DNA from 2 places in the Micromonospora sp. WMMD736 genome. Region 1 is predicted to be linked to the other one. Evidence: riboswitches for the same ligand, from Rfam matches in the RefSeq annotation. Region 1 holds a riboswitch; the other holds the start of a gene.

Evidence for each region. A riboswitch is a leader RNA that binds a small molecule or an ion and turns the genes downstream of it on or off. The one in region 1 is predicted to bind cyclic di-AMP.
Region 2: another riboswitch for cyclic di-AMP. It lies ahead of ACN269_RS12095 (coiled-coil domain-containing protein); the one in region 1 lies ahead of ACN269_RS30065 (C39 family peptidase).

What each region holds. Positions count from the first base shown of each region.
Region 1 covers NZ_JBMHMI010000001.1:6,606,672-6,625,256, reverse strand. The annotation lists gene ACN269_RS30115 (hypothetical protein) at 12-323, opposite strand; gene ACN269_RS30110 (DUF952 domain-containing protein) at 421-759, shown strand; gene ACN269_RS30105 (CDP-glycerol glycerophosphotransferase family protein) at 837-2,594, opposite strand; gene ACN269_RS30100 (DUF6077 domain-containing protein) at 2,946-5,042, opposite strand; gene ACN269_RS30095 (TetR/AcrR family transcriptional regulator) at 5,184-5,822, opposite strand; gene ACN269_RS30090 (ABC transporter permease) at 6,001-6,894, shown strand; gene ACN269_RS30085 (ABC transporter ATP-binding protein) at 6,938-7,708, shown strand; gene ACN269_RS30080 (D-ribitol-5-phosphate cytidylyltransferase) at 7,855-9,363, shown strand; gene ACN269_RS30075 (CDP-glycerol glycerophosphotransferase family protein) at 9,406-11,076, shown strand; gene ACN269_RS30070 (alpha/beta fold hydrolase) at 11,081-11,827, opposite strand; gene ACN269_RS30065 (C39 family peptidase) at 11,962-12,810, opposite strand; cyclic di-AMP (ydaO/yuaA leader) riboswitch at 13,044-13,184, opposite strand; gene ACN269_RS30060 (hypothetical protein) at 13,470-14,237, opposite strand; gene ACN269_RS30055 (hypothetical protein) at 14,403-14,867, opposite strand; gene ACN269_RS30050 (acyltransferase family protein) at 15,041-16,240, opposite strand; gene ACN269_RS30045 (glycosyltransferase family 2 protein) at 16,486-17,649, shown strand; gene pseI (pseudaminic acid synthase) at 17,751-18,585, shown strand, end outside.
Region 2 covers NZ_JBMHMI010000001.1:2,823,524-2,827,482, reverse strand. The annotation lists gene ACN269_RS12105 (SRPBCC family protein) at 1-232, shown strand, start outside; gene ACN269_RS12100 (hypothetical protein) at 350-898, opposite strand; gene ACN269_RS12095 (coiled-coil domain-containing protein) at 991-2,061, opposite strand; cyclic di-AMP (ydaO/yuaA leader) riboswitch at 2,067-2,198, opposite strand; gene ACN269_RS12090 (cation diffusion facilitator family transporter) at 2,311-3,228, opposite strand; gene ACN269_RS12085 (HelD family protein) at 3,337-3,959, opposite strand, start outside.

The DNA of each region.
Region 1 (18,585 bases):
CCGGTCGGGCCCTACAGACCGAACGTGTCGTCGGCGACGGCGTCCCGTACGCCGTCGGTGAAGCCCCGGAAACCAGGGTCGTCGTGCCGGGCGGGGACGCTGGTGACGTTGACGCCGCTGGCCTGGGTGACGGCGTCGACCAGGGGCGGAAAGTCGATCTCGGCGTCGTCGAAGGCGTCGTCGTCCGCCTCGGCCAGGTTGATCACGTGCTGCACGTCGTCGGACGGGGTGTCCGGGTCCTCGGCCCACTCGCCGCCGGCCCGGTAGCACTCGTCGTACAGCCCGCGCTGGGTGTCGGTCCAGTCGTCGTCGTAGCTCGCCATGGTCCATCCCTTCCCGGCCGGTCCACCTGAGCATGACGGGCGGCGGCCGACGTCGGCGGCGGTACGGGGAGAAACGTGGGCGACGTAGTCTGCGGAGGTGATCTACAAGCTGTTGCCGACCGTCGAGTGGGACGAGGCCCGGACCGCCGGTGTCGTCGCCGGCTCGGCCGTGGACCGCCAGGACGGCTTCATCCACCTCTCCGCCGCCGACCAGGTGGTGGAGACGGCCCGCCGGCACTTCTCCGGCGTCACCGGCCTCACCCTGCTGGGCGTGGAGGAGGACCGGCTGGGCGACGCCCTGCGCTGGGAACCGTCGCGCGGCGGGCAGCTCTTTCCCCACCTGTACGGGCCGCTGCCGCTGGACGCGGTGGTGACGGCACGGGCGTTGCCGGCGGACACCCCGGTCGCCGACGCGGTCGCTGCCCTGCTCGACTGAGTCGGAACTTCTCGCCGTCGACGCGAGCGCGCCCGGTCCGACGGGTGTCGGGCCGGGCGCGGGGACGAGGTGCGCGGTCAGCGGCAGAGCCGGGTGATCTCCTCGGCGAACCGGTCCATCGGGTTGGCCTCCGCCGGCCCCAACAGGTAGGTCTTCAGGTCGCGGCGTGCCTCCGTCATCGGGTCGTCGCCGGCCCGGGTCACCGCCACGATCTTCTCCAGCTCACCGCAGTCGGCGGAGAGCAGGTACGCGGCCCGCGCGGTCGGGTACTCCCGGCGGAACTCGTCCTCCGGCAGGCCGGCCGGGTTGGCCACCACGTACGGCCGCTGACTCTGCACGAAGTCCGACACCACACTGGACACGTCGCTGATCAGCAGGTCGGTCTGGTTGAAGCAGTCGAACAGTCCGGGCGTACGTCCGGTCACCACGAGGTGTGCGGTGCCGTCCAGGGAGGCCGCGTTGGGGTTTCCACCGGCGGCGCGGATCGCCTCGACGATCCGGTCGTGCACCGCCCTGGCCGCCTTGGACCGGGAGCCGGTGAGCGGGTGCGGCTTGTAGACCAGACGCACCCGGGGGTTGCTCGCGAGCAGGCCCTTGACGATCCGCTCACCCATCAGCACCAGCGAGGTGTGGTACGGATCGTCGTCCAGCCAGCCCTCCCAGGTGGGCGCGTAGAGCACGGTGAACGGGCGGTCCACCGACTCGGCCCCGAAGGTGTGCACGCCGGCCAACTGCGGTCGGCCGATCTCCACGATGTCCGAGTCGAGCACGCCCACCCCGGCACGGGCGTACCGCTCCCGACCGGCGAGGCCCGCCACCCAGACCTCGTCGTACACCTTGCTGTAGGGGTTGACGCTGGCCTGCTTGTCGCTGTCGCCGTGCCCCACGAAGACGTGCTTCATGCCGGGCTCGCGCAGCATGTGGATGTTCGCGCCGACGTTCGCGGCGTAGAGGGCGGCGCGGACGCTGCCGAGTTCGAGGTTCATGAAGTCCACCCCGGCCGGTACGCAGATCACCGGCAGCCGGGTGTCGGCCAGCTCGAGGAACGCCTCCCGGCTGCGCATCAGCACCACCGCGCGCTGGTTGAGGGCTTCGGTGGGAGCGAGCCACATGTTGGCCTGGTAGACGTCCTTGGCGGGACCGGCGAAGTAGAGCGCCACCTCGGGCCGGTGGGTGTCGAGCCAGCGCTGCACGGCCGGCATCAGCGGCCCCTGGCCGGAGCCCCGACCCCGCAGCCACGTCACGGCGATGATCGCGCCCACCACCCCGGTCGCCGCCACCGTCACGGCGGCGGCGACGAAGTACGGCGTCGGCTCGTGCCGCACGGCGGCGACCACCGCGGCCGGGACCAGCAGAAGGTTGAGCAGGGGCATCCGGTCCCCCGCGACGGCCGCCGCCCAGGCCGGCGGGCGCGGGGCCGAGCGCAGGGGGCCCAGCTCGATGTTGCGGACCAGTGCGGACTGGGGGTTACGACGATCGATCATGGTGGAGAGCGCGCCCGCGAAGACCGAGACGACCCACACCGCCGCCGGCAGGATCAGCAGCAGGCTCAACTCGACGCCGTCGAGCTCGACCTGGGCGGCGACCAGCAGCACGGCCGACAGGTCGCGGGTCAACTGGCGGTACGAGAAGCTCAGGCCGACCTTCTCCAGCAGCAGCTGCGACGGCGGGGACCAGCGGGCGACGGCGAACTCGCCGACCACCGCCGCCAGGCCGGCGACGGCGAACAGGCCGACCCAGCCGAAGGCGCCTGCGACGAGCATGACCAGATAGGCCAGCACCAGCAGCGCGCTGCGGGCGGCCACTCCGATGCGTCCTGTCAACGTGCCGAACAACGAGTTCGCTCCCTACTAGATCCTTGACGGGCGGGGCCCGAGGTCGGCGCGGCGGCACCGCACGCGGTTCGGTCGGGAGTCCGGGGCCCGACCCGCCCTGCCATCACCGTAAGTGACTGTCGGCGAGCTGAGCGGCCGCCGACAAGCCGGCGGCCGCATCCCAGCTCGGAACTCCCGCGCAACAGCCTGAACGGCGAAGACCCGATCCCCTCCGTGCCGCTCGTACACATGCGACCTTAACGCGAGAGGACATCGGGGTGCCGCTCGGGTATCAATGTCCTTACCGGGTCAAAACTCGCCACCGGCTCGGCCTTGGACGTGCCCGACGACCGAGCCGGTACGGAGTTCTCATCAGCGACGGAAGCAGGTCATCGCCCCCGGGCGTTTGCGGGTGGCGAACTGCTCGAAGCCCAACTGCGGCGCCAGGTCACGGGCCAGCTGGTTGCTTGAATAGACACAGATCGTGGTGACGTTGAGCCGCTCGATCGCCCCGGCCAGCTCGGGCACCGGCGCCAGGTCCGCCTTGCCGTTGGCCAGGGCGACCAACTTCAGCCGGTCCTGGACGAAGGGCGTGTCCATGCCGTAGTCCGGCAGATAGCGGTCGTTCGGGCTGACCACCCGCATCCTGCTGGTCACCATCGGGGCGGTGTGCATGAGCGTGGACGGGGCCAGGACCACGCCGTCGGGCCGGTCGAGGCGGGTCATCCAGAAGACGATCGTCTTGCGCTGCTGGGGCAGCTTCCAGACGGGCTCCTCGTGCACCGCGACGTAGCTCTTCGGCGACCACATCGGCGTACCCAGGAGCGCGAAGCAGGCAACCAGCGCCGCCGCGATCGCGACGCTGCCGAACACCCGCACCCGCGGCAGGTCGACGGTGCAGAGGATGCCGATCACCGCCGGGAGGGCGAACATCCAGGGCAGCCGCCAGAGCACGACACCGATACCGGTCAGGCTGTTGATCACTTCGAGGACGCCCGGGAAGAGCAGCACGCTCATCGCCAGGGTGCTGCCCGCGACGAGCAGCTGAGGAGTCCGACGACGGGTGGCCAGGGAGCCGAGCCACAGCGCCAGGCCACCGATCACGCCGAGCACACCGAACAGGATGGTCCGCCGGTAGGTGATCTCGGCGTCGTAGAAGGCGGCGGCCGCGTTCTCGGTGATGGGCCCGGCGTTGAGCCGCGACCAGATGGTCGCGCCAATGGGGTAGATCAGCGCCGCCGCACCGGCCAGTAGGCCGTCCCGCCAGCGACCGACGACCATCATCGCGAACGCCGCGCCGCCGACCAGCAGCGGTAGGACGATGGCCGCGGTGGTGGTGAGGCCGGTGGCCACGATCGAGAGCGCGGCGATCAGCACCAGCCCGCGCCGGGACCGCGAGTCGAACCACTCCGTCAGGTAGACCCACATGAGCGGCACCACGGCGGCGACGAACATGGTCTTGCCCTGGTGCAGCCTGGTCAGGTGGAAGGTGCCCAGGGCCGCGTCCTGGCCGGCGACCAGGTAGAGGTAGGCCACGGAGACGGTGAAGGCGAGCACGGCCCGGCGCGGCGCCCAGCGCTGCACGAGCCGCCACAGGGCCAGCACCGCCAGCACGGACATGACCGGCATCACCACGTACCACGTGGCGGAGGCGGCGTGCAGGCCGAAGACGTGCGCGAAGGCGCCGTAGAACACCTCGATCGAGGGCACCGGAGGCTGCGAGTTCATCGCGGGCGCGACGCCGTCGGTGAACAGGAAGTCCCGCAGCGGCACCTGGTCGCGTTCCGCCACCCAGACCGACTTACCGATGAAGAAGGCGTCGTCGACGGAGTTGCGGGCGAAGAAGAGTCCGGAGATCGCGGCCAGCACGGCGACGACCAAGGCGTACGCCGACGAGAGCGGGGTCGCGGCGCCGGCCGGGGCGGCGCCCACGGGAGTGCCGAGCCAGCGCCGCCGGGCCAGGTACAGGCCCCCCACCGCAGCGAGGGCGCCGAAGCCACCCGGGATCCACCACGGGATACCTGCGCCGATGCCGTCGGCGGCGGCGGTCAGCCCCGCCGTGACGGCCGAGACGGTGCCCGCGCCGACCACCAGGGCGAGCAGGGGACGCGGGTACGCCGGGGCGGCCTCCCCGACGGCCTCGCGGTCGGCAGGGTCAGCGGCGGACGCCGGACCGGACCGGCGGCGCCACCACAGCCACCCGCCGAACGCGACGACGCAACTGGCGGCCCAGATCAGGAACGTCGTGGACGGGGCCAGGTCGACCAGGAACGCCAGGTGGTAGAAGACGGTCCAGAGCGCGAACGCCAGTACACCGGCGTCGGTCAGCAGCACCGGGGCGGCGGCCACGAGGGCGCGCAGTCGCGCGCCGGGGCTGGGCCGGGACTCGGCGGCGTGGTTCTGCTTCTGCTCCGCACCTGTCGAGGTGGGCTCGGCGGGCGCGTCGGCGACCTGTTCGACCTGGGGCACGGGACGTCCTTGTCGTCATACGAACGAATTCGCGAGGAACGTTAAGTCACACGGGAGTGGCGAAATGGGGATCCGGCACAGCGGGCGCCAGCCTAGCGGAATCGGTCACGGTGCCATGTCCTCCGAGCCGCCAGGACCGGGTCAGGTGGCCACCGGGGCGTCCGGTCGGCGCCGCAGCGCGGTGTCCGCGCCGAGTCCGGCGGCCACGGATTCGACCAGGTTGTCCAGGTAGCTGTCGGTGAGCGGCAGCCGGGCGATGGCGAGCCGCCAGTAGAGCGGGCCGACGATCAGATCGACGGCGGCGTCCGGGTCGGTGTCGGCGGGCAGCTCACCGCGCTGCACGGCGCGGGCGACCAGGCGACCGCCGATCTCCTGCTGGCGGGCGCGCAGCACCTGTCGCAGGGTCTCGTCGATGGTCGGGTTGCGGGCCGCCTCGGCCAGCAGGTCGGGGATGATCTGCGAGGCCAGGGGGTGACGCAGCGCGTGCGCCACGGCCTGGAACAGCAGCGCGAGATCGCCGCGCAGCGTGCCGGTGTCCAGCACCGGCAGCTTGCCGTGTGCGGCGGCGGCGACGATCTCCACCACCAGGTCGAGCTTCGAGCTCCACCGGCGGTAGACCGCGGTCTTGCTGACGCCGGCCCGGCGGGCCACCGCCTCGATGGAGAGCCGGCCGTAGCCGACCGCCGCCAGCTCCTGCATGAGGGCGCGTCGGATGGCCGTGGTGATCTCGTCGCGCAGCACCGCCGCGCCGGCCGGTACGCGCCTTTTCTCGGTCGTCACCGAGGACTCTTCTCGCAGGTCACGCCCGCTAGAGTAGCGCAACGACGGTACGGTTGCGTCCCGACGTGTTTCGGACTACTGTCCACGCAGCGACGAGGCGGCGTCCCGCGCACAACTCCCACTAGGATTCCATCGTCGTGAGCAACCCGTCTGCACGAAAGATCGGAGTGCCATTTCCATGGCCACCACCGCGCTGGTCGACCCTGACACGGGCCTGACCCAGGCGCAGCTGGCCGCTCGGCACGGGCTACGGGTCGCCGGTGAGCGACCCACCCTCGTCGAGTACAGCCGCCGACTCTGGGCCTACCGGCACTTCATCGCCGCGTACGCCAACGCCAAGCTGGTCGCGTCCTACAGCAACGCCAAGCTAGGCCAGCTCTGGCAGGTGCTCACCCCGCTGACCAACGCCGCGGTCTACTACCTGATCTTCGGGGTGGTGCTGGCCCAGAACAGCATCCCGAACTTCATCGCGTACCTGACCACCGGGTTGTTCATCTTCAACTTCACCCAGAGCGCGGTCCTGGCCGGCACCCAGTCGATCAGCAGCAACCTGGGGCTGATCCGGGCGCTGCACTTCCCCCGGGCCAGCCTGCCGCTGTCCACCACCGTGACCCAGTTCCAGCAGCTCCTGGCGTCGATGGTGGTGCTGGTCGGCATCGTGCTGGTCACCGGCGAGCCGATCACCTGGGACTGGCTGCTGTTGGTGCCGGCCCTGCTCCTGCAGGCGGTCTTCAACGCGGGCGTGGTGCTGCTGGTCGCCCGACTGGGCTCCAAGGCCAGCGACCTCAAGCAGGTCATGCCGTTCGTCATGCGCACCTGGATGTACGGCTCCGGCGTCCTCTACAGCGTCAGCCTCTTCGAGCGGCTGCCCGGCTGGGCGACGACGCTGGTCCAGTTCAACCCGCTGCTCGTCTACATCGAGCTGGCCCGGTACGCGCTGCTCGAGCAGGCGCCACTGCTCAACGAGTCGCTGACCCAGCTCTGGCTGGTCGCCGCCGGTTGGGCACTGGTGGCCGGCATCGGTGGCTACATCTACTTCTGGCGCGGCGAACAGGAGTACGGCCGTGGTTGATTCCCTACCGGCCGCCGACGAGGCGACCGTCTCCCTGCCGACGCTGACGCCCGAGCGGATCCCCACCGTGGTGGTGGACGACGCGCACATCATCTACCGGGTCCACCAGGGCGCCACCGGTGGCACCACGCCCGTGGCGGCGCTGCGCCGGCTGGTCAAGCGCACCAACGCGCCGAACGTGCGGGAGGTGCATGCCGTCAAGGGTGTGTCGTTCACCGCGTACCGGGGCGAGGCGATCGGTCTGATCGGCAGCAACGGCTCGGGCAAGTCCACCATCCTGCGGGCCATCGCCGGCCTGCTGCCGGTCAACCGGGGCGCGATCCACACCCAGGGGCAGCCGTCGCTGCTCGGGGTGAACGCGGCGCTGCTCAACGACCTCTCCGGCGAGCGCAACGTCGTGCTGGGGTGCCTCGCGATGGGCATGCACCCCGACGAGGTCGCCAAGCAGGCCGCGGGGATCATCGACTTCTCCGGGATCAACGAGCGGGGCGACTTCGCCAGCCTGCCGATGCGTACGTACTCCTCCGGCATGGCGGCCCGGCTGCGGTTCTCCATCGCCGCCGCCAAGAAGCACGACGTGCTGCTCATCGACGAGGCGCTCGCCACCGGTGACAAGGGCTTCCGCAAGCGCAGCGAGCAGCGCGTCCGCGAGCTGCGCGAGGGTGCCGGCACGGTCTTCCTGGTCAGTCACCAGCTCTCCTCCGTGCGTGACACCTGCGAACGGACGATCTGGCTCGAATCGGGCCTTATCCGGATGGACGGCCCGACCGACGAGGTCATCCGCGCGTACGAGGCGTACGCGAACAGCAAGTAGAGTGCCGGCCAACCACCGGCATCGACACGGCAACCAGGACCGCGTCGCCCGCGTTGGGGCGGCGCGGTCCGCGCGTTAAGGTTCATTCCGTCGCCGCTCGGGCGGAACTTTCCGTTAACGCAAACCTTGAGAGTGAGGATCCGGCAATGACGCAGGACCAGACCACTGGCCCGGACGCCGCAACGGAGACCCCCGCACCGTGGCGGCCCTCGCGGACAGTGGCCGTGGTGCTGGCCGGCGGCACCGGGACCCGGCTGGGCCTCGGCATCCCCAAGCAACTGCTCAAGATCGCCGGTAAGCCGATCATCGAGCACACCCTGGCGGTCTTCGAGGCCGCGCCGGAGATCGACGAGATCATCGTGCTGATGGCGAGCGGTCACGTCGACGAGGCCCGGCAGATCGTCGAGAAGGCCGGTCTGCGCAAGGTCACCAAGGTGATCGAGGGTGGCGACACCCGCAACGCGACCACCCGGATCGCGCTCGACGCCGTCGGCCCGGCCGACTGCAACATCCTCTTCCACGACGCCGTCCGCCCGCTGCTGAGCGGCCGGATCGTCCGCGAGTGCGTCAACGCGCTGTGGACCTACGACGCCGTCGACGTCGCCATCCCCTCCGCCGACACGATCATCCAGGTGGACGAGAACGACTGCATCACCGACATTCCGGTGCGCTCCCGGCTGCGCCGGGGACAGACCCCGCAGGCGTTCCGCTCCCCCACGATCCGTGAGGCGTACCGGATCGCCGAGGACGACCCCGACTTCGCCGCCACCGACGACTGCGGCGTGGTGCTGCGGTACCTGCCGGGCACGCCGATCAAGGTGATCGACGGTTCGGACGAGAACATCAAGGTCACCCACCCGGTCGACGTGCACCTGGCGGACAAGCTCTTCCAGCTCGCGGCGGCCCAGGCGCCCCGGCTGACCGACCACCGCAGCTACACCGAGGAGCTGACGGGCCGGACGATCGTGGTGTTCGGCGGCAGCTACGGGATCGGCCACGAGCTGACCGAGCTGGCGCGGCGGTACGGCGCGCAGGTCTTCCCGTTCAGCCGCTCCACCACGGGCACCCACGTCGAGCGCGCCGAGGACGTCGAGGCCGCGCTGACGACCGCCTTCGAGGCCACCGGCCGGATCGACCACGTGGTGGTCACCGCCGGAATCCTGGAGCGGGGCGCCCTGGCCGAGATGGACGAGGAGACGATGGACCGGGTGTTGCAGGTCAACTTCGTCGGTCCGGTGACCATCGCCCGCCAGGCCCTTCCGTACCTGCAGCAGACCAAGGGTCAGCTGCTGCTCTACACCTCCAGCTCGTACACCCGGGGCCGGGCGCGCTACGCCCTCTACTCGTCCACCAAGGCCGCCCTGGTCAACCTGACCCAGGCGCTCGCCGACGAGTGGGCCGACGTCGGCGTACGGGTCAACTGCATCAACCCCGAGCGGACGGCCACCCCCATGCGTACCCGGGCCTTCGGTGAGGAGCCGGAGAACACCCTGCTGGCCGCGGAGGCCGTCGCCCAGTCCTCGCTCGACGTGTTGATCTCCGACCTGACCGGTCAGGTCATCGACGTACGCCGGGCGCCCGGTGACGGCCCGTCCGTGCCGGCGCAGGCCGGCCCGGACCGGTCCGAGACGCCGGCCGCGGCGTCGGCGAACTGACGCCAGCGGCACCGCGACACCGAGGGCGGCGAACGGAGCAACATGCGTGGTGACCTGGTCCGCAAGCTGGCCGCCCGGTGCCTGAGCACCGGGCTCGCCGTGCTGGCCTTCGTCGTGCTGGCCCTCACCGGCGGCACCGGGTGGGGCCTCGCGCTGGCCGTCGCCGCGTTGGTGGCGGCGGCCGCCGAGCAGCGGATCCGGCCGGGCGCCGACCTGGTGGCCGAGACCGCCCTGATCGCCGCGGCGGTCCTGGTCGGCTACTCCCGGCGGCTCGACGACGGCTTCGACCCGGCGCTGGCCGCCACGGCACTGGTGGTGCTGGGGCTGGTGCTGCTGGTGGGGCCGTTGCGCACCGCGGGCAACCTGGAGATCCGGGCGGCCAACCTGCCGGTACGCGCCTGGACCCCGCTGATCGCCGACCGCCTCGGCGTCGCCCTGCTGGGGCTGCTCGCGGCGGTGGCGATCGCCGCCGCGTCGACCCTGCCGGCCGTCGTGGCGCTCGCCGCCAGCCTGCTGGTGGCCGCCGGCGCAGGTGCGGTCGCGCTGGACCTGGCCCGGCGACGGTTCCGACCGAACGCCGGCGGTGGGCAGGTCGCCCGCGCGCTACGCCGGCACGAGCCGGAGTTCCTGCTGTACTTCTCCGCACCGCCCGGCTCCGAGTACCAGGTCACCATGTGGCTGCCGTACCTCGAACGGATCGGCCGGCCCTTCCTGGTGCTGGTCCGTGAGCCGGAGTTCGTCGCGCCGATCGCCGCGGCCACCGACGCGCCGGTGGTCTACTGCCCCACCCTGCGCGCGATGGACGAGGCGCTGGTGCCGAGCCTGCGGGTGGCCTTCTACGTCAACCACGGGGCGAAGAACAGCCACTGCATCCGGTTCACCCAGCTCACCCACGTCCAACTGCACCACGGCGACAGCGACAAGGCGCCCAGCGCCAACCCGGTCTCGGGGATCTTCGACCGGATCTTCGTGGCCGGTCCGGCGGCGATCGACAGGTACGCCCGCGCCGGGGTGCGGATCCCGGCGGACAAGTTCGTCGTGGTGGGCCGCCCCCAGGTCGAGTCGATCGAGGTACGCCAGGAGCCGGCGCGGGGCCTCGCGCACCCGACGGTGCTCTACACCCCGACCTGGACCGGGCACCACGCCGACGCCGACTACTGCTCCCTGCCGGTGGCCGAGGAGCTGCTGCGGCGGCTGCTGGGGCGCGGCGCGACGGTGATCCTGCGGGCGCATCCGTACACGACGCAGAACCCCGCGTCGGCACGCCAGTTGGGCCGGCTCACCGAACTGCTGGCGGCGGACCGCGCCCGCACCGGCCGGCAGCACGTGTTCGGCACGGCCGCCCGGGAGCTGAGCCTGACCGAGTGCGTCAACCGCTCGGACGCGCTGGTCTCCGACGTCTCCGGGGTGATCTCCGACTACCTCTACTCGGGCAAGCCGTACGCCGTCACCGACATGGGCGGCGAGGCTGACGGGTTCACCGAGCGCTTCCCACTGGCCGGCTCCGGCTACGTGCTTCGGCGCGACATGTCCAACGTGGACGCCGTGCTCACGGCCCTGCTGGACACCGACCCGCTGGCCGACGCGCGCTGGGTCACCCGCCGCCGGTACCTGGGCGACTTCCCGGCCGAGTCGTACGCCGAGGGGTTCCTGACCGCCGCCCGCCAGGAGTTGGCGTCGGCGCGCGCGGTACCCACGCCCGCGCCTGCCTGACCGATCAGCGGTACGGGTCCAGCAACGCGAGCACGGCCGCCGGGTCCTCCAGGTGCGCGTTGTGCCCGAGACCGGGCAACGTGGCGACCGGTACGCCGTACTCCTTGAGCTGCGCGTCCGTGACCATCGGGTCGTGCTCTCCGCGGGCCAGCACCACCGGCACGTCGGTCGCCGCGAGCAGCGCGGCCAGGTCGGGCGCGCCGACGGCGAACGCGGCGTCGTCCATCGCGAGCCGCCACCGGCCGTCGACCTGACGCAGACCGGCGTCGACCATCGGGTGGTCCGGAGGGACCAGACCGGTGAGGCCGGCGACCCGCAGATACCGGCGGGCGGCCTCGGTGCGGCTGGTGAACCAGCCCACCGGGCGGGCGGCGAGGTCGGCGGCGCGGGCCAGCTCGGCCGGTGTCCAGACGGCCTTGATGCCCAACCCCACCACCGCGTCCACCGGCAGACCGGCGGCGCGGGCCGCCAGCGCCAGGCCGACCACGCCACCGAGCGAGTGTCCGAGCACGACGAGGCGGTCGTCGGAGGTCAGGCCCTGCGCGACCCGCTGGGCGAAACCCTCGAAGGAGTACGACGCCAGCGGCGCCGACCAACCGTGACCGGCCAGATCGGGCGCCAGCCACCGGCCGGGCCAGTGCTGCTCCAGCAGTGACGCCCAGGGCAGCCACACGTCACCCGTCGCCCCCATGCCGTGCAGCAGCAACAGGATCGGCTCACGGCCGGCTTGACCACCCGATTCATCCACCACGGCCGCAGTCTCCCACGGTTCGCGGCCTGGTACGAGAGCCGTTCACCGGCGTCGCGGCCGGGCACCCAGACGCCGCGGGCGCCGACCCCTCGTGGGAGACGGCGCCCGCGGCGTCGTGGGGTGTCGCGCGTTGGTCAGGCGGAGTAACCCCGGGTGGCGATCCAGTTCGCCAGGTCGATGGTGGTGATCCAGTAGGCCGGGTCGGCGGCGTTCGCCGAGTCGGCGATCCGCACGGTACGGCCGTTGTCCTTGTAGCCCACGACGGCGATGTAGTGCCCACCGCCGTAGGAGTGGTAGCCGCCGTTGGTGTCGATGGCGTCGCCGGCGACGTTGGCCACCACGCCCCGACCATCGGTGATCGCCTTGACCACATCGGCCTGCAGACGGTCCATCTGGGCCGGGTTGGGCGTGCCCGCGAACATGCGGGTGCGGTACGGGGAGCCCTTCACCTCGGCGTTGAGCACCCGGGTGGTGTCCTCGGCCGAGTTGGTGCCCATCTCGGTGGTGCCCAGCTCGGCGCCGAGCTCCTCCTGGGTACGGTCGATGCCGCTGGCGCTGAGCGCGTTGCGGGTGGCCGCCGGACCGCAGTTGTAGTAGGTGTTCTGCGCCTCGTAGTCGTAGTCCAGGACCTTCGTCGCGGGCGGCTTGGGCGGCGTCGGCTTCCGGGTCAGGTCCGGGTTGCTCGTGGCCTTCGCGGCGGGGGACGCGGCGCTGGTGGCCGGGGCGGCGGTGCTCGGCGCGGCGCTCGCCGACGGGGCCGCGGCCCGGAGCTCGCCACGGGAGGCGACGGTGTCACTGCGCATCTCGGCGACCGTGGTCGGGGTGCGCGAGCCGGCCGGGGCGTCGTCGGCACCGGCGACCAGGGCGCCGGTGGTGGTGGCGACGACCAGGGCCGCGGCGGAGGCGGCGACGATCTGGTACGGACGCTCGGTCGCGAGGCGACGGAGCTGGCGCTTCAGGGTGTGCTTCACGAGGTCCTCCACGGTTCACAGGGAGAGCGGCACACCGGGGCTCGACCGGTATCCGGGCAGGCGTCAGCGCACGGGCCGTGGCCTGCGGATGATGAGCCGCTCAGGGGAACGCCCGGCGCGGCCGGGCGGAAAGTGCGGTGACCCGGGGGGTCAGCTCACCGTCACGAGGCGGATGAGCGGGGACACCGCTACGCCGTGGAGGCGGCGGAACAAAACGGGGGGCGCGGGATGCTGCACGAGGATGGAACTCCTTCCGTCACCGCCTACCGGGTTAGCTGACGGATTCGGGCGGGAAGATCGCCCTACCGCGGGCCGTGGCTCGCGGATTCACCCCGGACTTACTGTGGGTCCCCGGTTCGTTGATCACGATTGAGCGGGTCGGCGCGGCGTCGCCTCCTGCGATCGGTAACCGCACCGGACGGGACGACAGTACTGGCCGGTCCGAACTCTGCCAACCCATGCCGACCTGCGTAAACATCGATTGGCCCGGCAATTTCTGCGCGTTTTGCCGCTGACGTGACTCGATGGGACATCCGGTCCCGGCGGCACCTGTGGGCGACAACCGGACAGGTCGCCGGGAACGCCGCCACAATCGCGGGCGCAATGGCCGCCGATGATGCCCGCCGCCCGAATTCCCCCGCTGGTGACCCGCCTCACATAACAGATCGGGTTCAACCGGCCCGGGCCGGACGCCAGCGTGCCACCACGGCTGCACGTGACGGCCGTGTCGCCGTCTGCCGGGCGAGTGCCGGGCTCGGCCGCGACCGGACCGCCGCCGCGTACGCCTCCTCGGCGAGGGCGCGCGCCGACTCGGCGGCCACCTCGGCGTCCCGCCAGGCCGACCGCTCCCGCTCGACGGCCGTCCGGTGCTCGGCCAGCCGCGCGTCCCGGATCGCCCGGATGAGCAGCGTCTCCTGCTCGACCGGGTGCCGGCGAGGGTCCCAGCCGCGCCGGTGCCCGAACACGTCGGCGAGTTGCGCCATGGTCAACTCTTCCCGCCAGTGCGCCGCCATGGCGGCACGGTGCAGGTAGCGCTCCCGGGCCGCGTACTCGGCGGGAGTGTGCGGGGTACGCGGTGTCGGCAGCGCCCCGGCGGTGGCGACCCGGCGGGCCGCAGTGTCCGCCTCGTCGTACGCCGTCCAGGCCCGCTGCGCCTCGTCCTGAGCGACCAGCCAGTCAGCGCGCCGCCGCCGGGCGGTCCGCGCCGCCCGGGCGGCGGCCACGGCCACCTCCTCGGCGTACCGGCGCAGGTCGGCGCTCTCGGCGGCGGCCGTCTCGCGGGCGGTGGGGGTCGGCACGTGGCCTTGCTCTGGCGCGTCCCGCTCCGGGCGGGCCACCAGTACGGCGAGGACCGTCAGCGCCAGCAGGAACAGTGCCGACCAGATGGCGGCGGCCTGGGGCACCTCGGTGAGGAACTGGTAGAAGACGACGGTTTCCATGGTCGGCTCCTCGGCATGAGCACGTCAGCGATGGGATGCCGCACGGCGAGGGTGCGGGCGATGTGTCGTCAGGTGCGGTGACCGGGCGCTCAGGTCGGCGGCAGGGCGTGCTGGTCCCGGTGGGAGGATCGCTGGCCGGCGTACGGACCGCCGGCGGGTGACCCGCTAGGCCGGCGGCGCTCGGGGGGCTCGGCTGGCCGAGCCGGCGGCTCGGAGCGACGGCTCAGCGCCCGTGCCGGCCGCACTGCCGCCCATCGGCGGGCCGGGCAGGACGGCCAGCGCATCGTTCAGCGCGGGCTGTGGATCGACGGACCGCGCCGGACCGGCGTCGGCAACTTGCCCGAGAGCAGCCCAGTCGGCGACGGCACGGCCGGCGACGGCGCGGTCGGCGACGGCACGGCCACCGACGGCGCGGTCGGCGCGGACAGTGGAGAGGCCGGCGCTCGACGGTCCGAGCGGCTCCGCGCGGGCGGGCGACCCGATGGTGGACGGCGGGGCCGCACTGACCGACGCCGGCAGCAGCGCCGGGGCCGCGCCCAGGGCGAGCGACAGCACGGCGAGGCTGGTCAGAACCCGGGTCGCCCAGCGCGCCACCCACCACAGGGGACAGGTGAACGCGACCGGGAGCACAGCCTCACGCTACCGTCGGGACGGTCCCGACGCATCGGCGACGGGCGTGTCGGCCCGCGCCGCGCCGACCCCGTCCGACCAGCGTGGACACGGTGGCGGGAGTCGGCGTCGGTGGGTGCCACCGCGCCCGGCCATGATCGTTGATGTAGTGGCCCCGACCGGCCGCCGACCCACTACGACCGGGTTCGAGCGTGATCGTGCGCGGGCGCGCGAGCGGGGTCGCCGGGCACGTCGGCGTCACCGCTCCCGGCCTGCGGGGTGCGCTGGTGAGGAACAGGCGGCCGGCGGGCGGGGCGGCGTGGCGCGAGCCGGCGCATCATCGGAGTCTCGACCCAGCGGTGCAGCAACCCGGCGAGGACCAGGTTCACGAGCAGGAATCCGAGCACCACCGCCGGGCCCCGCCAACCCCGGAAGCCGGTTCCCCAGTCGCCGCTGAGCCGGAGCACGGTGGTCATCACCAGCACGTGCACCAGGTAGAAGGCGAAGGAGACCTCGCCGAGCCAGACCAGCGGACGCGAGCGCCACGGCGAGCGCCGGTCGCGCACGTCGGCGTCGGCGGCGGCGGTGATCACCAACAGGTACGCGACGGCGAGCAGCGTGGTCCACAACTCGGCGCGGATCCACTGCGCGGCGGCCACCCAGGTGCCCACGAAGATCACGGTCGCGGCGGTCAGTCCCGGCCCGCGCCACCGCCCCCGGAGCATCAGCTCGGCCGCCACCGCGCCCAGCCAGAACTCCAGGGACCGCGTCAGCGGGAAGACCTGGGTGAACCACCAGCGGCTCACCTCCGGCACCAGCTGCTGGGCCGGCCAGAGCGCGAGGATCAGCAGCGGCAGCGCGACCACGAGCGCCCAGAGCACCGCAGGTCGCGTCCGGCGCAACAGGGGCAGCGCCAGCGGCAGGCAGAGGTAGAAGAAGAACTCACAGGACAGCGACCAGCTCACCGTGTTGACGCTGTAGAACCAGCCCTGCCGAGGGTCCCACGCCTGCAACAACAGCAGGTTCTCCCCCGCGACGGCCGGCAGTACGGGATCGGCGAACCACCAGGCGACCAGCAGCGCGGCGGCCCACAGCACCAGGTGGTTCGGGTAGATCTTCGCGACCCGTCGACGCCAGAACCTCAGCCGCGAGTCCCCTGGGCGGGCCGACCAGACCAGCACGAAACCGCTGAGGATGAAGAAGAACTGCACGCCGGACAGGCCGAGGGTGAAGAGGGCGTCGACGACGGCCTTGTAGTCGGGCTCCGCGATGATCCGCATCGTCCCCGCGTGGAACCCGAAGACCAGCAGGGCGGCGATCCACCGCAGCCCGGTCAGCGACGGTAGCCGGGCGGGAGCGGACGGCGCGACCGGCGCGTCGGTGGTGCTCGTCATGCCGGAGTCCCGACGCTTCGCAGGGTCACCAGCACGTACGCCTCCTCCTCGGGCCCGCGGCGTCGGATGGCGCGACGACGCCCGCGACGGCCCGGCAGGACCGCACCGGGGCACCCTACCGGGTCACTCCCCGGTGGACCGGGCGGCCGTTGTTAACCTTCCGCTTCGCGGGTGTTCAGGGACTCCACCATCCGCGGCCACGTGTGGTTCCGGGGCTGGCCATCCGCGTCGTCGAAGGTGGCGACGTGGTCAATGAGCCGACGCACGCGCCGCTGCTGAGCATCGTCGTGCCCGTGTACGGCGTCGAGGCTTACCTGTACCAGTGCCTCGAGTCGATCCGGGCGGACATCCCGGTGGGCGAGTCGGAGGCGGTCGAGCTGATCGCCGTGGACGACGCCTCCCCGGACGGCTGCGGCGCGATGCTGCGGTCCTACGCCGCCGGGCGCGACGGCGTCCGCGTCGTACACCTGGAAGAGAACGTGGGTCTGGGCCTGGCCCGCAACGCGGGCCTCGACGTGGCCACCGGCCGGTACGTGTGGTTCGTCGACAGCGACGACTGGCTGCCACCGGGCACGATCGCGGCGGTGCTGGACCGGCTGCGGGAGCACCAGCCGGACGTCCTCATGTTGGACCACCTGCGGGTGCACGAGGACGGCCGGCGGGAGGTCGACGCGAGCAGCCACCTGCTGCGCGGGGTGCCGGGCGTGGCCCGCCTGGCCGACCAACCGCACCTGCTGCGGGTGCAGCACACGGCGTGGAACAAGGTGGTACGCCGGGCCTTCCTGGACGAGTTGGAGCTGCGCTTCTTCCCCGGCTGGTACGAGGACATCCCGTTCAGCCATCCGCTGCTGATCGGCGCGGAAAAGATCTCCGTGCTGGACCGGGTCTGCTACCTGTACCGGCAGGGCCGCCAGGGCGCGATCACCTCCACCCGCAGTGGCCGGCACTTCGACGCGTTCGGCCAGTACGAGCGGCTGATGGACTGGGTGGCCCGCCGGCACCCGGACGAGGCCCTGCGGGCCGAACTGTTCGAGCTGATGATCAGTCACTACCTGGTGGTGGTCGGCAACGACGACCGGCTGCACCCGCACCTGCGGCGTGCCTTCTTCCACCGGGTCGCCGAGCACTACCGCCGGTACCTGCCCCCCGGGGGCTACCCGATGCCGTCGGGGGTCACCGGGCTCAAGCACCGCCTGGTAGGGCGGGGTGACTGGCTGGCGTACTCGGCGCTGCGACAGGCGCACCGGGTCACGGGCCGATGGCGACGGCCCGGCCCGGCCGGTGGCGCCGACTCGTCGTCGGCCGACGACCCCTCCCGAGCGGCCCGGTCGGCGAGCAGGTCGGACGCCGGGCACACCGCTGGCATGCCGGGACGGTCGGACGCGCTGGCCGCCGGCCGCCGGCCATGAACCGTCCGGCGGGTGCCAGGGTTTCAGGTCGTCCACCCGTTCGGGGGACGGCGACAGCACCACCCGCACGTCGGTGCGGGCGTAGGGGAACAGAGGTCGGGATGACGGCGACAATCAAGATCGGACCGCACGCGGTCGGTGCCGGGGAGCGGCCCTTCGTGGTCGCCGAGATGTCCGGTAACCACAACGGCGACCTGGACCGGGCGCTAGCCCTCGTGGACGCGGTCGCCGAGAGCGGCGCGCACGCGCTCAAGCTGCAGACGTATCGGCCGGACACGATCACGATCGACGTCGACACCCCGGCCTTCCGCATCTCCGGGGGGCACGAGCTGTGGGGCGGGGAGAACCTGTACCGCCTCTACGAGCGGGCGCACACCCCGTACGAGTGGCACGCCCCGATCTTCGCGCGGGCCCGCGAGCGCGGGCTGACGGTCTTCTCGTCACCGTTCGACGCGACCGCCGTGGAGCTGTTGGAGTCGTTGGACGCCCCGGCGTACAAGATCGCGTCCTCGGAGCTGGTGGACCTGCCGCTGATCCGGTTGGTGGCCAGTAAGGGCAAGCCGATGGTGATCTCCACCGGGATGGCGACGGTCGCCGAGATCGACGCCGCCGTACGGACCGCGCGCGACGGTGGCGCGGCGGGCATCGTCCTGCTGGCCTGCACCGCGTCCTACCCGGCGCCGCCCGCCGACAGCAACCTGCGCCGTCTGCCGGTGCTGGCGGGCGCGTTCGACGTGCCGGTCGGGCTCTCCGACCACACACCCGGTATCGGGGTGGCGGTCGCCTCGGTGGCGCTGGGCGCCTGCTTCATCGAGAAGCACGTGACCCTGGACCGGGCCGACGGCGGCGTGGACTCGGACTTCTCGCTGAACCCGGCGGAGTTGACGGCGCTCGTCGAGGAGTCGGGTCGCGCCTACGCGGCGCTGGGTGGCACCG
Region 2 (3,959 bases), 3.8 Mb from region 1:
GCTGGTCAGCGAGCCGAACGAGATCATCACCGTGGCCCGTCAGTGGCCGGCCACCACGGTCCGCAACCACACTCGGCTGCGCGCCGAGCCGGACGGACTGGTCCGCATCGACGTCGACATCACCCTGCGCGCGCCGACGCCCCTGTTCCGGTACGCCTTCCGTCAGGCCCGCGCCGCCCACCTCGCCCTGGCCGCGCGCCTCGGCGCGGCCCTCGACACCCGGGCGCCCTGATCGCCCGGCCCGCCGGGGGCAGTTGATCGACCCCGCCCGGCCCGGCCGCTCGTGGCCGTGGTGATCAGGCTCGTACCTCGGAGACCGGCGGCGTGATCGCGACAGCGACGGCGTTGGTCATCGCGTCGGCGCGCGATCGCGCCCGGTGCTGCCGGCGGGAGAAGGGTGCGTCGTGGCGTGTGCGGCCCTGGGGCGGCGGGCTCGCGCAGGTCGGCGTCCCCAGGGCTTGTACGTCGACAGCACCGTCGCGATGATCATGAGGCTGGTCGACACCGCGGGCGCGATCACCAGGTCGGCGCGCTCCCGCGTGGGTAGGGCGGCACCCAGCGCGCCGGCGTGCCGCAGCTTCGGGGTGAGCAGGAACAGCACCAGCCCGACCATCACCGTCGTGATCACCAGCTTGACCACCACCCACCGGTAGCGCAGCAGGCCCCAGGGGGTGAGCAGCGCGCTGGCGACACCGACGAGCCACACGAGCACGCTCAGCGGCGCGAAGAGCACGGTGCCGACGAGCCCGGCGACGGGGTAGACCACGGCCGGGTCAGCCCCGCGCTGGGCCGCGATGCCGAGGGTGAGCAGCACCAGGTCGGCCCCGAGCCAGCCGAGGGAGGTGACCAGGTGCAGGGTGAGCAGGGCCTTGCGGGCGGTGGGCGCGATTCGCGGCATACCCGAATGCTCCCGGCCCGTCCCGGCGTCGTCGTCCGACCGCCGACGACGTCCGGGGTACGCCCGCTGACGTACCCCGGACGTCGGCCGGGTCAGTACACCGACAGGTGCACGTGGTTGGTGTGGTCGCTGGACGGGTCGCCGTTGCCCCCGCTGTACGCCTTCCAGCCGCTGCTGGGCAGCCAGATCTGCTTGAACCAGATCACGTAGAGCACCGCGAGCCGGTCGGCGTTGCGGATGAAGTACGCCGCCAGGTTGTTGCCGTACGTCTTGTCGCCGCCGGTGGCGACCCCGCCGAAGCCACCCTTCTGCGCGGCGAAATCGCAGGCCCGGCCCTTGGGGTGCTCGCCTGAGCCGCCGTTGCGGTGACAGGAGACGTACCGGGTGAAGCCGGCGGCCTTGGCCTGGTTGAGCGCGTGCAGGGTGCGGGGGGTGATGCAGCCGCTGGCCGGGGTGGGGTCGTTGATGCTGCACGACTCGGACGGCCAGGAGCCGTCGGAGTTGCGGGGGGCGGGCTGGGCGTTGGCGGTGGAGGTGCCGCGGTTGGAGCCGGTGTCGGCGGTGGTGGCGGTGCGTGCCTTGTCGTTGGCGACGGTCAGGGCCCGTTCAGCCTGCTCCTTGCGCTTGGCCATCACCTCGACCTGCTTACGCTGCTCCCGGATCTCGCCGTCGAGGGCGACGCGGGTGCGGTTCGCCTCGTCCCGGGTGGCGTGCAGGTCGCGCAGCACCCGGTCCTCGTTGGCGGCCACCACGTCGAGGGCGGCCGCCCGGTCCATGAACCCCTCGGGGGTGTTGCTGTTGAGCAGAGCCGAGACCGTGCTGAGTCGACCGGTGCGGTACGCCACGCCGGCGATCTCGCCGACCTTGCCGTTGCGGACGGTCATCTCGGCCTCGGTGGTCTTGAGCTTGACCGCGAGCTGTTGCTGCCGCTGGACGGAGGTGTCCAGGGCGCGCTTCGCGTCCAGGTAGCCCTTGCTGGCCGCCTCGAGCTGGGCCCGGAGCGCCGGGGTGCCGCCCTCCTCGTCACCGTCCGGTGCCAGCGCGGCCCGCAGGCCGCCGGGGGGAGCGGCGGTGGCGGCGCCGACCGGGATCGCGACGCCGAGGGTGACCATCATGACGATCAGTGCCGCCAGTCGGGCGGCCAGAGGTCGTGCTGGTGCCACTACGCATGTCCTTCCGTCAGCCGCCGACCGGGTTAGCTGACGGGTTCGGGACGGAAGATCCCTACCGCTGACGCGGATGCACCCCAGGAACGTGGTTCCCCGGTTCGCCCTGTCGGGCGATTAGGCGACGGCCGCCACCGGCGCCGGGAGGCGCCGCCGGGTGGTGGCCGGGACAGAGCCTACCGGTGCTGCTGGGGTCTGTGCAGCCGATGTGACGGACGGTGCGTGTGGCGTGACGGAGTAGCACTCTCACCACTCGACGGAACCGCAGACGCCCGGTGCGGCCCCGGGCTCGATCTGAAGCGTGGCGTGCTCGATGCGGAAGTCGTCCCGCAGGGCGGTACGCGCCGCGGTGAGCACCGCCCCGACCTCCGCGCCGGGCGCCATGGTCAGGTGCGCGGAGGCCACCTCCATGCCCGAGGTGAGCGTCCAGACGTGCAGGTCGTGCACCTCGACCACGCCGGGCACGGCGGCCAGTCGGTCGTGCACGGCGGTGACCTGGAGGTGTTCCGGGGCGGCCTGCACGAGGATGCGTACGGCGGCGCGTCCCAGCCGCCAGGTGCGCGGCAGGATGAACACGCCGATGGCGACCGCGACCAGCGGGTCGGCCCACCACCAGTCGGTGACCGCGATGAGCAGCGCCGCGCCGATGACGCCGAGCGAGCCGAGCAGGTCGCCCAGCACCTCGAGGTAGGCGCCCTGGAGGTTGATGCTCTCCTTGGCGCCGGCGCGCAGCAGCCCGAAGGCGACCACGTTCGCGAGCAGCCCGAGGACGGCCACCGTGAGCATCGGACCGCTCAGCACCTGGTGCGGGTCGCCGAACCGGCCGATCGCCTCGATCACCACGTAGACCGCCACGCCGGAGAGCAGGACGGCGTTGGCCAGCGCGGCGAGCACTTCGAGGCGGTAGAGCCCGAAGGTGCGCTGCGGGTCGCCGGTGGCCCGCCGGGTGGCGGTGATCGCGGCGAGCGCCATGCCGATGCCGAGCACGTCGGTGAACATGTGCCCGGCGTCGGACAGCAGGGCCAGAGAGCCGGTGTGGAAGGCGGCGACCGCCTCGACCACCATCAGGGTGGCGAGCAGTCCGAAGGCCGCCCAGAGCCGTCCCCGATGCTGGTGGGCGGCGTTGGCGACCGACCCGTGGTGGTGGTCATGTCCTGCTCCCACGAAACCCACCCTCCGACGCCGCACCGGACCCGGTCAAATGTATGCTCACATCGCTATGTGTGCAAGTGTAGGGCGAGGGTCCGCCCATGGGCGGCGCCAACGCGACGGTCAGCCGGTCGGGTCGACGGTGGTGAGGCGCTGGGTGGCGCGGGAGAGCGCCACGTAGAGCGTGCGGACGCCGGAGCCCGGATCGGCCCGGATCTCGCCCGGAGCGACCAGCACGACTCCGTCGTACTCCATGCCCTTGGCCTCCAGGCTGGTCACCACCTGCAAGCGCGCCGCGCCGAGCGCGGCGAGCCAACCGGCGACCTCGTCGCGGCGGGTGACCGGCGTGATCACCCCGACCGTGCCGTCGACCTCGCCCAGCAGGCCGGTGGCCGCCTGCACGACCGCGGCCTCGAGCCCGGCGGGCGGCACGACCAGCTCGACCGGGTCGACGCCGGTGGAGCGGACGGCCGTCGGCAGGGACAGGTCCGGGTAGAGCCGGCGGATCTCCGCCGCCGCCACCGCGAAGATCTCCGCCGAGTTGCGGTAGTTGGTGGTGAGCGTGAACTCGTGCCGTTTGCGCCGGCCCAGCGCCTGGTCGCGGGAGCGGGTCAGCTCCTCGGGGTCACCCGTCCAGGCGGTCTGCGCCGGATCGCCCACCACCGTCCACGAGGCCAACCGGCCACGGCGACCGATCATCCGCCACTGCATCGGCGAGACGTCCTGCGCCTCGTCGACCACCACGT